4 regions of the Paenibacillus sp. DP01 genome follow, and region 3 is predicted to be linked to each of the others. Evidence: predicted binding sites of a transcription regulator. Region 3 holds the regulator's gene; each other region holds the start of a gene.
The links. The regulator Rex, encoded in region 3, represses fermentation and respiration genes when NADH is low (regulators of the CRP and FNR family bind a similar motif). The targets are predictions, from matches to a motif close to TTGTGAAATATTTCACAA.
Positions count from the first base shown of each region.

Region 1 (3,471 bases), 2.3 Mb from region 3:
TCTTTGCGTTTAATCAGCTCAATAGGATCAGTTACAGTTGCAAACAGGTTTTTGATGCAAATACGCAGTAATTCATCCCCCTGATTTTCCAAATCATTCAGGCGAATGGTGTATTCACGAATAGCCAGCAATTTTTTCTGTGAAAGCAAATGTACAGCCTTTTGAATTTCGTAAGCTGATTGACGCAAAATATCAGCGAACTGCACAATATACTCGTCCGGCTCTGTAATGTTGTACATATAAAAACGAGAGGCTGTCGCTTCAAGACCGTCCAGCACATCATCCATGGTCGTTGTCAGTTCCATGATGTCGTCGCGTTCGAGCGGCGTAATGAAGGTCTTGTTCAACTCAGTAATAATCGTGTGTGTGTAATCATCACACTTATTTTCATACTTCTTCATCTCATTGGTAAACAAAGTCACATCTTGAAGATTTGAAGTATGTTGGGCAAAATAATCGGCTGCTTGCACGATCGTATCTGCCATATTTTCCAACGTCTCGAAGAATATATCCTTTTTCTTCAATCTCATAACGATTACCCCTTTACGAAAATATCCGCAACCTGTTTCGACTGCAATAGACAACCTTTGCTATCTTATCACACTCATCAATGTTTTTGTAATGTTTGTAAAAGCAAATTTCTAGATATACGTATACAATGCCCGACATGGAAGGTCATTATCCGACAATTTTTCCCTAAAAAGGAGTATTACGTTTTCTAATTTGCTTCTGTTGTTACATGTTCCGCTAGTGAAGTATCTTCAGGTACCACATGTATATAGGATGTACCTGGCGTTAACGGGATTTCAACCCCATTTTTCATAAACCGAATCGCATCGCCAGATATATGCTGCCATTCAGCACGTATTAGCTTTCCTTGTTGAAACACCATGGCTTCTCCGCTACCGTCCAGCTCAACACTTAGTCTACCTACATCATCCAACGTTCGATGCCTCGTGCTCATCACAATCACATTGGCCGCTGAGAGCTGTTGATTATTATTTTGATCTAGATGTGACTTTTCGTTCACAAAACGCTTATATCGTTGATCAGCTGGATCATAGGTATAAGATACACGATAGCTTTTTAACAAAAATCGGATGTGCAAAGAGGCGGCACTCTCGTCCACCATAACTGGAGTTTCGCCAGTTTTAAGATAACGATATACTGGAACCTCCGTCTGCTTGGCATACCCTTTGCTATCGCTTCCTTTACGCAGTCTGCTCACATCTGTGTATAAATTATGTGGAGGACGACGGTCTTTGCTTCGCCAGAAGTAAGCCCCTCCATTTGAAATCTCGTCCAGATGCTCCTTCCGCTGCTGCTGTAAAATCGCATAGGCATCTGTACTTCCCCCTGCATGTATCGGCAACGCACCATAGGTTTCGCCCAGTTCAATCAAATACGGTCGGATGCTTCGGACCGGACCGATCTTCACATCACCACCATGACTTTGGAAAAAAGCTACCAAACGGGTAATTCCGCCTTCTGCAAGAACTTCATATACCATGTCTGCCTGGCTAAGCCCCGCCTGTGGACGCGCAGCCGGAGCATTGTTAATCATGACAGCCAGCGGCCGCTCTATAACAGGCTGCTCCACCGGAAGCCCGGTAAGCGGAGCTGTAAATGCCGGAACAGATGGCTCCTTAGGTGGTTCAAGCACCTTTTTCTCTGTTTCTTGCTGGGTTGGTTTGGGAACGGATTCAGATTCACCCGTATTGGACAAAGCAGAACAAGACATCATTGTCATGCATAACAGAGCTGAGGTCATCACACGCAGCCAATGATTTCGTTGAGACATGGGCCCGGACAAGTTCATCCCTCCACATAGTTATTTTTCTCATTATAAGCTTTATTTCCTGTTTTTGTCTTGATTGAGGCATTACCTCTCTATAGAATACTTATCTGAAGACATTAAAATTTAAAAAAATATTTAGACTTTGTGATTTTTATCACAAATAACTGTAACTGAACCTAATACAATAAAGGTGTAGCAAAGATGATCATCCCAAACAAAATGAAATACAACCCATCATTATAGATTAAGAAAGAGGAGTGGTTTAAATGTTTAACAACTGGTTACGTGAGAACAAAGTAGCAATGTGGCTGCTGACTGTAGTACGGGTTTATCTAGGTTATGAATGGATGACCCACGGACTTGAGAAGCTGACTGGCGGATTCGATGCAGGTGGATTTATCTCGGGGGCCATTGCTAAAACAGGTGGAGATCATCCCGCTGTACAAGGCTGGTGGGGATCGTTCCTTGAAGCCTTTGCCCTGCCGAATGTCGGTTTATTCAACGTCCTGATCCCATTGGGTGAGTTCTTGGTCGGGGTTGGCCTACTGCTTGGTACATTGACTACGCTGGCTACTTTGATGGCTATGGTTATGAACTTCTCGTTCCTGTTCTCGGGTACAGTAAGCACCAATGCAATCTACCTGTTGGTTGAAATCTTCCTTATCGTTGCTGGTGCAAATGCCGGAAGAATCGGCTTTGACCGTTGGGTACTGCCCTTCCTGCGTGGACTGTTTGGTAAAAATAAAGATACTTATCAAACGGACCCCAATCGAAAAATAGCTTAACTACCCAAAAAACAACCGTTATCCTCTGGCTAATGGTTGTTTTTTTGTGCAGCTATGCTGCTTCTCTTTGGTGTTTTTTGCAGCTATGCTCCTTCTCTTCGGTGTTTTTTGCCAGCTATGCTCCTTCTCTTCGGTGTTTTTGTGCAGCTATGCTGCTTGTATGTGTGACCATGCTGCCCCTCCTCTATTTAAATGAACAAAGGAGTCCTCAAGTCCACTCTGACTTGGAGACTCCTTTTTCGGATTCATCTTCCCCCACAAACGTTTACAAGTTGGATACAACATGGAATGTTCACGATACATTTACCCTGTACACTACAGTTACATCAAAGAACGCAATGGAGGGTTATATCATGAAAAAAATCACCAAAGCCTACCTCATGCTCGCAGCAGTAACTTTCACAGTACAGACGATCGGATTGGGATCTACGACATCAGCCATAGCAGCGACATCTTCTACAATATCTCAAGCAGAAGGTGTGCAACATATTTCGAAAACCTTCGAGCAGCTACTACGCCAACCAGGCAAGCTACCTCAGGCATTCACTTATTTACAAAAGCATATCCAATCCATTCCGGCCTCTCAAGCTACCATCCTAGTACTACACTTGGAAAATGCACAGAAACAGCAATTGGATTCATATGCACAGGCCTTATATCCGACCTCTATTCAAACTAAGATTAATCAAGTCTATAAACCTGGTGATTCGTTCACTAATGTAATGAGCCGGACAAGTGATACAAAGCTGAAAAAGCTACTCACTCAATCAAGAGATGCCGGCTACAAACTTGAAACCGCAGAAGGCATGTTTTACCCAGTCATCAATTATGAGAAATATAAAGTATTCGGAAATAACATTACCGCAGATATCCGCGACTATATTGACA
Region 1 is NZ_CP173059.1:997,972-1,001,442, reverse strand. Features, by position in the region: gene ACH59B_RS04530 (DUF47 domain-containing protein) at 1-530, opposite strand, end outside; gene ACH59B_RS04525 (DUF3048 domain-containing protein) at 719-1,813, opposite strand; gene ACH59B_RS04520 (DoxX family membrane protein) at 2,065-2,583, shown strand; gene ACH59B_RS04515 (hypothetical protein) at 2,937-3,471, shown strand, end outside.
Region 1: a site for Rex is predicted at 1,941-1,958, ahead of ACH59B_RS04520 (DoxX family membrane protein). Genes of this name have one in related genera too.

Region 2 (3,471 bases), 1.5 Mb from region 3:
TCGGCGGCAGGAAGCTGCCAATCAGAATGCAAGCATCCCACGTTCCTGTCCACCCTTTCCCTTCGGCCTTGCCCCGGAACTCAAAGGAGACTCCTCGCAAGATCAAACCTAGCAAAATAAACACAAATACCAGATAATATCCGCTAAACATCGTTGCATAAAAATGCGGAAAAGCGGCAAACATCGCACCTGCTGCTGTAATCAGCCACACTTCGTTGGCATCCCAGAATGGACCAATCGTATTGATCATCAAACGTTTTTGTTGGTCATTACGCGGCACTAATCCCGTAGCCATCCCTACGCCAAAATCAAAGCCCTCTAGAAAAAAGAAGCCTGTAAACAGCACAGCGATCAATAAGAACCATAAATCATTTAACGACAATGCTGTCACCCCCTTGAGCAAATGGATCATGAATTACCGTATGCTGATGCGGCTCCATATCTGGGCCTTTACGAGCGGTACGAGCAAACAGGAATGCCAATACACCCGTTAAAATGAGATACAACGTCGTAAATGCAATCAGTGAGAACAACACTTCTCCTGCTACAACGGTAGGTGAAACAGAATCTTTTGTTTGCAGCAAACCAAATACAGTCCACGGCTGACGTCCCATTTCTGTCATGATCCAGCCCGCGGTATTGCCAATGAACGGGAGTGATATCCCCCACAGCATAAGACGGAAGAACCAACGATGGGAGCCCTCCAATTTTTGTCGAAAACTCAGATAAGCTCCGTACAGAGCAAGTGCGATCATGGCACATCCTGCCGCAATCATAATGCGGAAGCTCCAGAAGGTCGTACGGACAGGCGGAATATAATCACCCGGACCGTAGGTCTTTTCATACTGTGCTTGAAGCTCCTTCATACCAGGCACAGAGCCGGAAAACTTGCTATACGACAGAAAGCTCAGTGCAAACGGAACCTTAATCTCAAAGGTATTTTCCTGCTTATCAGGATCAATATTGGCAATAATCGTCCAAGGCGCTGGATCGCCACTGTCTCCCCACAGAGCTTCACTGGCTGCCATCTTCATGGGCTGTGTTTTGATCAAATATTGAGCCTGTCCATGACCAAACAAAGGAATAGCAATGGCACAGATTAATGCAACAATAATGCTCAATTTAAAAGAAGGTTTAAAGAAGTCCATATTCTTTTTATGCATCAGCTTCCAAGCACTAATCCCTGCTACCAGGAAAGCTCCAGTTGCAATAGCAGCAAAGATGGTGTGAGGATACTCCCACAAAAGCTGCTCGTTCGTTAACAAAGCAGCAAAATCTTGCATTTCTGCCCGGCCATTTACAACCCCATATCCTACGGGACGTTGCATGAATGAATTAGCAGCCAAAATCCACAAAGCCGAGAGCATCGTACCGATCGCTACTAGCCACATGCAAACTAAATGGACAGTTTTGGATAGTCTTTCCCAGCCGAATACCCATAGGCCGATAAAGGTTGATTCCAGAAAAAATGCAAGCAATGCTTCAATGGCTAGCGGTGTACCAAATACATCACCGACAAAACGGGAAAAGTCCGACCAATTCATTCCGAACTGGAACTCCTGCAAAATTCCGGTAACTACGCCCAGCGCAAAGTTAATCAGCAGAAACGTTCCCCAGAATTGAGCCATTTTTTTGTACAAGTCTTTTTTCTTGATAACATACATAGTCTCCATAATTGCCACCAACAATGACAATCCAATGGAGATTGGCACATAAACAAAATGAAGAATCGTAGTGGTTGCAAACTGCAACCGTGCCAAATCCAATACGTCCATGATGCTGCTCCTCCTCTGTACTTCCCTTAACAATGATTTAATGTTTGTGATCTGAAGTCTTTTATATTTGTGATTGTATTCACATTGTTACATATGAAACCGTCACTTTTTTAGGAAATGACTCACTTAGCTAACTTCCCCATGGTTGCCATAACCGGGCTTCAGATTATCCCCATTATATAGAATAAATTTAAATGAAATAGAATCAAAAATGTGAACATCGTGTCAAAGTTGTGTCATAACGATGGCATTTTTATGAAAATGCCCTAAAATCCATAATCAATGTGACATTTTCTATTGATCGGTCTTTTTTCAATATATAAAAAAAGAGCCTCTCTTCATTCGGAGGATATACCTCCGACATCTGCAAGAGAGACTTCATAACGTTAAACCTAGGGAATCGATCAACAGCCATCTGTTCCTCCGTTCTTTTGGACCTGATTACGGTAAGAGGAAGGTGACATTCCAACATACTTTTTAAATTTACTATGAAAATAATCTGCATTCGCATACCCCACGCGGTCCGCCACTTGGTGTACCTTAATCCCCTGTGCAAGCAATTCCCTTGCTCGCTCAATCCTTACCTTATCCAGGTAGGCATTAAAAGCCTCGCCTGTATGACTTTTGAACAGTTTGCCCAAATACCCACTATTGTAATTGAACATATCTGCCAGTAACTCCAGTCGCAAATTTTCATCATAATGACCATGTATAAAGTCAATCATTTGCTTCATGATGATCTCCTTGCCACCCGTATCAGTCTGGCCAATCCACTGCAACACATGTTCGAGCGAGTGATCCACCAGCTCGCCCAATGTTGAATAGGCATATACATTGGTAATCAAGTTGGAATGCTCCTCCAGCACGGTCCGGCTGTGTTCCTGTCCAGCTGCATATTTGTTCAGTGCGAGTGTGAATGTCTGAGCGAAGGCCGCCTTAATTGCAGATTCTGTACGATAAATCTGGGGAAATTGGACTTCCATGTCCTTAATGACACGGGTCGCCGCTTTACCATTAGCCATATCCAGCGCGTAGTACAGCTTTTCTGCATAACGCATGGGATCATCTGATGCTCTGTCAGACGCTTCATCCATTTCAGCAGGGACTGTCTCCCATTCATGTAGGTCGCCGGGAAGCATGACTCTTTCTGCCCGGAACAAAAACGTACGCTCCAATAATCGTAACGCCTGCTCAAAAGATTTGGGGATCTCCTTAAGAATGTCTACCGGAGCGCCGGCAGCCCCATAGATTTCATTTACCCACGGTTTTAGCTCCTGTCGCCATGCAGCCAGCAACTGAACAGCATCTTTTTCCGTTTTTAACATGGCGGGAAGCAATAGACCCGTATATATTCCAGCCTCAAACACAATGCCTCTACCCTGCTTACGACACAATTCGGCCAGCCGCTGCTTTGCTGCCAACTGCCGGGCTTGCCGATCCCAGTCAGGTATACGCAAATCCAGCAGAATCACCTGATAGCTACTCCAGTCCAATGCTGGTAATTCAGGCTGTTGTCCGTGTTTTTCACCGCTACTTTGATGTTCGTCTTGCTTGGATGCACGATGGCTGGGTTCTACAGCATTACGAGCATGTTCTCCATGAACCGGAAACAGCAATGCTTCGATCCAATCGCGCTCATGCGAAGACGGACTTCCCCACTTTCCATCTCCCTTTTCGTTTTCAATGCTTTGCCGTA
Region 2 is NZ_CP173059.1:4,832,444-4,835,914, forward strand. Features, by position in the region: gene cydB (cytochrome d ubiquinol oxidase subunit II) at 1-382, opposite strand, end outside; gene ACH59B_RS21400 (cytochrome ubiquinol oxidase subunit I) at 369-1,775, opposite strand; gene ACH59B_RS21405 (response regulator transcription factor) at 2,180-3,471, opposite strand, start outside.
Region 2: a site for Rex is predicted at 1,843-1,860, ahead of ACH59B_RS21400 (cytochrome ubiquinol oxidase subunit I). Genes of this name have one in related genera too.

Region 3 (3,471 bases):
TGGGACCTACTAAGCGATAAGCTGTTTGGCATGTTACCAGAGCGAACTGATGCCACACCAGGTGAAACGGGGCAATTTTCTTCGCGTCTCAAACCGTCAGCCAAGCCTGCAAAGTGGGATCAGGCGGCGGCATTGGAAAATCAGCTTTATGTAACATTGAGCGAAATTTTGCGCAAGGGCGACAAGCTGATGCTGGATGTCAAGGAAGAACATGACGATTATGCGGCGGATAGTCTCATTACAGATATCACGGGTCTGCTTAAGGATTTGGCGGGGATTAGGGAAAATTTGCGCTTCTTTATACGACTCGATGATGAAACAACCGTATATTGGCTTGAAGCGAGTGGACAATTCCGTAGTAAATCATTGCAATTTTATGCGGTGCCCGTCGATGTGAGCCGCCAGTTGAAAGAAATGTTTTTTGACAAAAAAAGAAGTATTATTCTGACATCTGCTACTTTATCGGTAGATAAATCGTTTCAGTACATGACCGATCAACTCGGCTTGCAGGAGGCCGCAGATCAAGGACGATTAATGACGTCACAGCTCCCATCACCCTTTAATTACAGGGATCAGGTGTTGCTGGTCATTCCGCGAGATTTTCCGAGTGTGAAGGGCAGTGTAGGAGATGCACATTTTGTAGAGATGCTCGTTAGCTCTCTAGGAGCGACTGCCCAGGCGACGCGGGGGAGAATGCTCGTTCTGTTTACTTCCTATCGGATGCTCCGGCAAGTGTATGAGCCGCTCAAAGAGGCGTTAGCGTCCAGCGATATTACCGTGTTAGGACAAGGTGTGGACAGTGGGAGTCGCAGCAAGCTAACCCGCCGTTTTCAGGAAGCGAAAGCTTCTGTATTGCTGGGAACCAGTAGCTTCTGGGAAGGCGTCGATATTCCAGGGAAAGCTTTGACTTGTCTGGCTATCGTTCGCTTGCCGTTTCAACCGCCTAACCACCCGTTACTGGAGGCCAAAAGCGAGTTGCTCCAGCAGCAGAAGAAGAATCCATTTATGAAGCTGTCTGTACCACAAGCAGTTATTCGCTTCAAACAGGGTTTTGGGCGATTGGTACGTACAGCGAGCGACCACGGAGTCGTCATCGTTTACGATACGCGTGTGATCGAATCCTATTATGGAAAGCACTTTTTGTACTCGTTACCGGGACCAAAAATGGAGCATATGCCATCGGAGCAAATGGTGCCCCGCATCGCCGAATGGCTCCAATCCGCCCCGGAGACAGAGGCACAACGGACGGACACTTAAAGTCCGTTACAATTAGGGGGAGCAAGTATGAAATCAGATAAAATTTCAGAGGCTGTCGTACGGAGATTACCCGTATATTTACGTTATCTGAATGCACTGCACAAACGGGAGGTGGCTACGGTCTCTTCTCAAGAGCTGGGACAGAGGTTAGATTTGAATCCGGCCCAAATTCGTAAAGATCTTGCCTATTTTGGCGATTTTGGTCGGAAGGGCATCGGTTACGATGTTTCTTATCTAATTGAGAAAATACGCCATATCCTGAAAATCGACCAGCAAATTAATGTAGTATTGGTCGGAGCAGGTAATCTGGGTCAAGCCCTATCGAACTATAATGCTTATTTAAAAGACAATATGAAGATTGTGGCGGTTTTTGATGCGTTCCCGGATAAGGTTGGGACCAGAATCAATACTTTGGTCGTACAGCCGATGGATGAACTGGAAGCGACTGTGAAAGAAAAAAATATACGAATCGGGATTATTACTGTACCTGATTTTGAGGCACAGCACGTAGCTGATAGGCTGATTGAGAGTGGAATTGGAGCGATTTTGAACTTTGCACCTATCATTCTCAAGGCACCGGCTAACATTCGGATACATGCCACAGACTTTACAACTGATTTGCTTAGCCTCGCTTATTATCTGGAGGACGGAAAGGAAGAAGCACAATATGACAGTGAATAAATGGATGATTAAAAACGGCTCGTTTGCCGTGAATGGACCCGAGGCTGGGGTAATCCATGGTTTTATGATTGTGGAGGATAGCCGTATTACTTACATTGGCGAGACTTTGCCTGCGGGTGAGGAAGAGACAGAAGCAATCGACGGCAAGGGGTTATTGTTTTTACCTGGTCTGATCAATACTCATGGTCATGCGGCGATGTCTCTGCTGCGAGGGTATGGAGATGATTTGGCACTTCAAGTGTGGCTTCAGGAAAAAATGTGGCCTATGGAAGCCAAGTTTACATCTACGGATGTGTACTGGGGAACTTCTTTGTCAGTGCTGGAAATGCTGAAAGGTGGAACCACGACTTTCCTGGATATGTACGATCATATGGATGAGGTGGCTCGTGTAGCTGAAGAGTCGGGCATTCGTGCAAGCTTGATGCGTGGAGCCATTGGACTCTGTTCAGAAGAAGAACAGCGGATCAAGCTAGCTGAGGCCGTGACTTTTGCGCGTAACTGGCATGGAAAAGCAGACGGACGTATCACAACAATGATGTCTCCTCATGCCCCATACACATGCCCGCCTGCGTTTATTGAGAAATTTGTTCAAGCAGCACATGATCTCGATTTACCATTGCATACGCACATGTCCGAGACGATCGCCGAAGTTGAACAAAACGTACGCGACTACGGCTTGCGTCCAGTTGCACACTTAGATAAGCTTGGCTTTTTCTCCCGTCCTTCACTTGTTGCCCACGGCGTTCACTTGAACGACGAAGAAATAGCTTTGTTAGCGGAACGAGGTGTGGCGGTATCGCATAATCCAGGCAGCAACTTGAAGCTGGCAAGTGGTGTAGCTAGAGTGCCTGAATTGCTGCGTGCAGGAGTTACTGTTTCACTCGGAACAGATGGTCCTGCCAGCAATAATAACCTGGATATGTTCGAGGAAATGCGTCTGGCGGCACTCATTCACAAGGGAGTATCTGGCGACCCAACGGCAGTTCCTGCAAATGAAGCACTACGTCTGGCAACAGAGTATGGTGCAAAGTCGATTGGTTTAAAAGAGGTAGGAGCGCTGGCAGCAGGCAATAAGGCTGACTTTATCGCGCTAGATCTGGATCAGGCCCATTTCTTGCCGCGTACAGATCTTATTTCTCATGCCGTATACTCTGCAAGTGCCAAAGACGTGGCTCATGTGTGGGTAGACGGTCGTCAGGTTGTGAAAAATGGCGAATGCCTGACGATGGACGAGGAACGTATCAAACATGAGGCACAAGCCGCCTTTGAAGGGCTGCTGTCGCGCTAATTTAGGTGTCACATCCCCTTAGAGAGGAAGCACAGGTTTGAAAAATAAGAAGAAATGGATAGCGGTCGCCATTTTGGCCGTAATACTGATCCTGGTCAGCATTTTCTGGTATTATTCGTATGTTACTCAAGACCAGGTGGCTGAGAAAAATGCCGCTATCATGAAGGCCAAGCAATCAGGTGGTCTGGTTAGCACGACTCAGACATGGAAGTCTGTGTGGGATCAGATATATTGGGTAGTTCAAG
Region 3 is NZ_CP173059.1:3,313,295-3,316,765, reverse strand. Features, by position in the region: gene dinG (ATP-dependent DNA helicase DinG) at 1-1,257, shown strand, start outside; gene ACH59B_RS14525 (redox-sensing transcriptional repressor Rex) at 1,285-1,938, shown strand; gene ACH59B_RS14520 (amidohydrolase) at 1,925-3,226, shown strand; gene ACH59B_RS14515 (DUF5590 domain-containing protein) at 3,264-3,471, shown strand, end outside.

Region 4 (3,471 bases), 160 kb from region 3:
GCTGTTAAACATGGTGCTCCAGCGGATTGTATTCAATGGATTGAAGCACCTTCGATGGATAAAACAAATGTACTGATGAACCACTCTGATGTAGCGTTGATTTTGGCAACTGGTGGATCAGGCATGGTTAAGGCAGCTTATAGCTGTGGTAAACCTGCACTTGGCGTAGGTCCTGGTAACGTACCTTGCTTTATTGAGAAAACAGCCGATATCAAACAGGCCGTGAACGACCTTATCCTTTCTAAATCTTTTGATAACGGTATGATTTGTGCTTCGGAACAAGCTGTAATTATTGAAGAGCCTATCTTCGAGCAAGTGAAGAAATTAATGATTGCTAATGGTTGCTACTTTGTAAATAAAGAAGAGGCAGCTAAGCTCACTCAAGGAGCTATGAATGTAGAAAAATGTGCAGTGAACCCGGCCATTGTCGGCCAGTCTGCTGTAAAAATCGCTGAAATGAGCGGTATTACAGTACCGGCAGGAACCAAAATTTTGGTCGCTGAAATTGAAGGAGTAGGAACCAAATTCCCATTATCTGCGGAAAAATTGAGTCCGGTATTGGCTTGCTACAAAGTAAAAAATGCAGAGCAAGGTATACAACGTGCTGCTGAAGTCGTAGAGTTCGGCGGTATGGGTCACTCGTCAGCAATCCATTCGCAAGATGAGGATGTTATTGCTCGCTTCGCAGATCGTTTGCAAACAGGACGTATCATTGTAAATGCACCTTCCACACATGGCGCAATCGGTGATATTTACAACACCAACCTTCCTTCGTTGACACTTGGTTGCGGTTCGTACGGTCGTAACTCGACTTCGTCGAACGTATCTGCAGTTAACTTGATTAATGTGAAAAGGGTGGCGAAACGGACGGTGAATATGCAATGGTTCAAAGTACCTTCCAAAATCTATTTTGAAAAAAATTCGACACAGTATCTTGCTAAAATGCCTGATATCACACGTGTAGCCATTATCACTGACCCTATGATGGTGAAACTCGGATATGTGGACCGTGTCATCCATTATTTGCACCAGCGTCAAACACCGGTTGCTATTGAAGTGTTCTCCGAAGTAGAGCCAGATCCATCGACAGTTACGGTAAAGCGCGGTACTGAAATGATGAGACGTTTCCAACCGGATTGCATCATCGCACTCGGCGGCGGTTCGCCAATGGATGCTGCTAAAGGCATGTGGATGTTCTATGAATATCCGGATACTGATTTCAATAACTTGAAACAAAAATTCATGGATATCCGTAAACGGATTTACAAGTACCCACGTCTGGGTCAAAAAGCACAATTTGTGGCTATCCCTACAACTTCGGGTACAGGTTCGGAAGTTACATCGTTTGCAGTTATTACGGACAAAAACCTGGGCAACACGAAGTACCCGCTGGCTGACTATGAGTTGACTCCTGATGTGGCAATTATTGACCCTGTGTTTGTATATTCGCTGCCTAAAACTGCTGTAGCAGATACAGGTATGGACGTTCTGACGCATGCTATCGAGGCTTACGTGTCTGTAATGGCCAATGATTACACAGATGGTCTGGCAATTAAAGCCATTCAACTGGTATTCCAATACCTGGAGCAATCGGCTCTGACTGGTGATAAGCTGGCTCGCGAAAAAATGCATAATGCTTCTACACTTGCAGGTATGGCGTTTGCTAATGCATTCTTGGGTATTAACCATAGTCTTGCACATAAATGGGGCGGACAATACCATACAGCGCATGGCCGCACGAATGCTATCTTGCTGCCGCACGTTATTCGCTACAATGCGAAAAAACCGACAAAATTTGCATCGTTCCCTAAATATTCGCACTTTGTTGCGGATGAGCGTTATGCAGAAATCGCACGCATACTGGGACTGCCTGCACGTACCACTGAAGAAGGGGTTAACAGCTTAATTGACGCGATCCGTAAGTTGAACAAAACACTCGGTATCGAGGAATCGTTCCAACAACTTGGTTTCGATCCAAAAGACTTTGAATCACGTGTAGATTATTTGGCTGACCGCGCTTTTGAGGATCAATGTACAACTGCAAATCCAAAGCTGCCGCTGGTTACTGAATTGGCTGATGTATACCGTAATGCCTTCTACGGACGCTTTGATCAATAATATAATAGTATGAAGAGGCTTGTAACTAAGCATTTTCCTATACAATACCAATGCAGGCTCTCTATATAGAGGGCCTCTTGGTTTGGGAAGGGAGGTGAACGGCAAGGCTAGAGGTATACGCGTGAAGCTAGGGAAAATAAAGTGACAAAAATCACTCATATTGTGATTTTTGTCACATACTACACTCTATCATTATTCTACAATAAGAGTGTAAGAAAGGTCCCGACACTGAGCGTAAGGCATCGGTGAAAAGGCCGGGCTCAAGAAATAGTTTAAACGTGAAAAAAATCACAAGTCCGGAAGACCAAACAATTTGGAGGGATTTACATGTCGGTGATTGAGAGAGAATTACAAGAGCAACAATCTGGCTGGAGAGGTTTTAAAAAAGGAAAATGGACTAAAGAAGTTAACGTCAACGATTTTATTGAAACAAATATCTCACCTTATGTTGGCAATGAAGAATTTTTGGTTGGTCCTACCGCCAATACAACTGCATTGTGGGAAATTGTATCTGATCTTACTAAAAAAGAGTTGGCAAACGGCGGCGTTCTTGATGTAGACGTAAATACGCCATCCACCATTATTTCACATAAACCAGGCTATTTGGACAAGGACAAAGAACAAGTTGTCGGCGTACAAACAGATGCTCCATTCAAACGTTCTTTGCAGCCGTTTGGTGGAATTCGAATGATGATCGATGCTTGTAAAGCCTATGGTTTTGAAGTGCCACAAAGCATTGTTGACATTTTCACTCATATTCGTAAAACACACAACCAAGGTGTATTTGATGCTTATACAGATGAAATGAGAGCAGCTCGTAAAGCTGGGATCATTACTGGTCTGCCAGATGCATACGGTCGTGGTCGTATAATCGGTGACTATCGTCGCGTAGCTCTGTATGGTGCAGACTTCTTGATCCAAGATAAAAAACTTCAATTGAAAAGCCTTGAAGTTGATTCCATGGAAGAAGACGTAATCCGTCTGCGTGAAGAAATTTCTGAACAAATTCGTGCTTTGAATGAATTGAAACAAATGGCTGCTGAGCACGGTTTTGATATTTCTAAACCAGCTAACAATGCAAAAGAAGCTTTCCAATGGGTATATTTTGGATACCTTGCAGCGATTAAAGAACAAAATGGTGCAGCAATGTCCTTGGGACGTGTATCTTCATTCCTTGACATTTATACTCAACGTGATCTTGAGGAAGGTGCGATGAACGAAGAACAAGCTCAGGAACTGGTCGATCATTTTGTTATGAAACTGCGTATTGTTAAGTTCCTGCGTACACCTGACTACAACGAACTGTTCAGTGGTGACCCAACTTGGGTAACAGAATCCATTGGTGGTATGTCT
Region 4 is NZ_CP173059.1:3,468,626-3,472,096, reverse strand. Features, by position in the region: gene adhE (bifunctional acetaldehyde-CoA/alcohol dehydrogenase) at 1-2,118, shown strand, start outside; gene pflB (formate C-acetyltransferase) at 2,446-3,471, shown strand, end outside.
Region 4: a site for Rex is predicted at 2,395-2,412, ahead of pflB (formate C-acetyltransferase). Genes of this name have one in related genera too.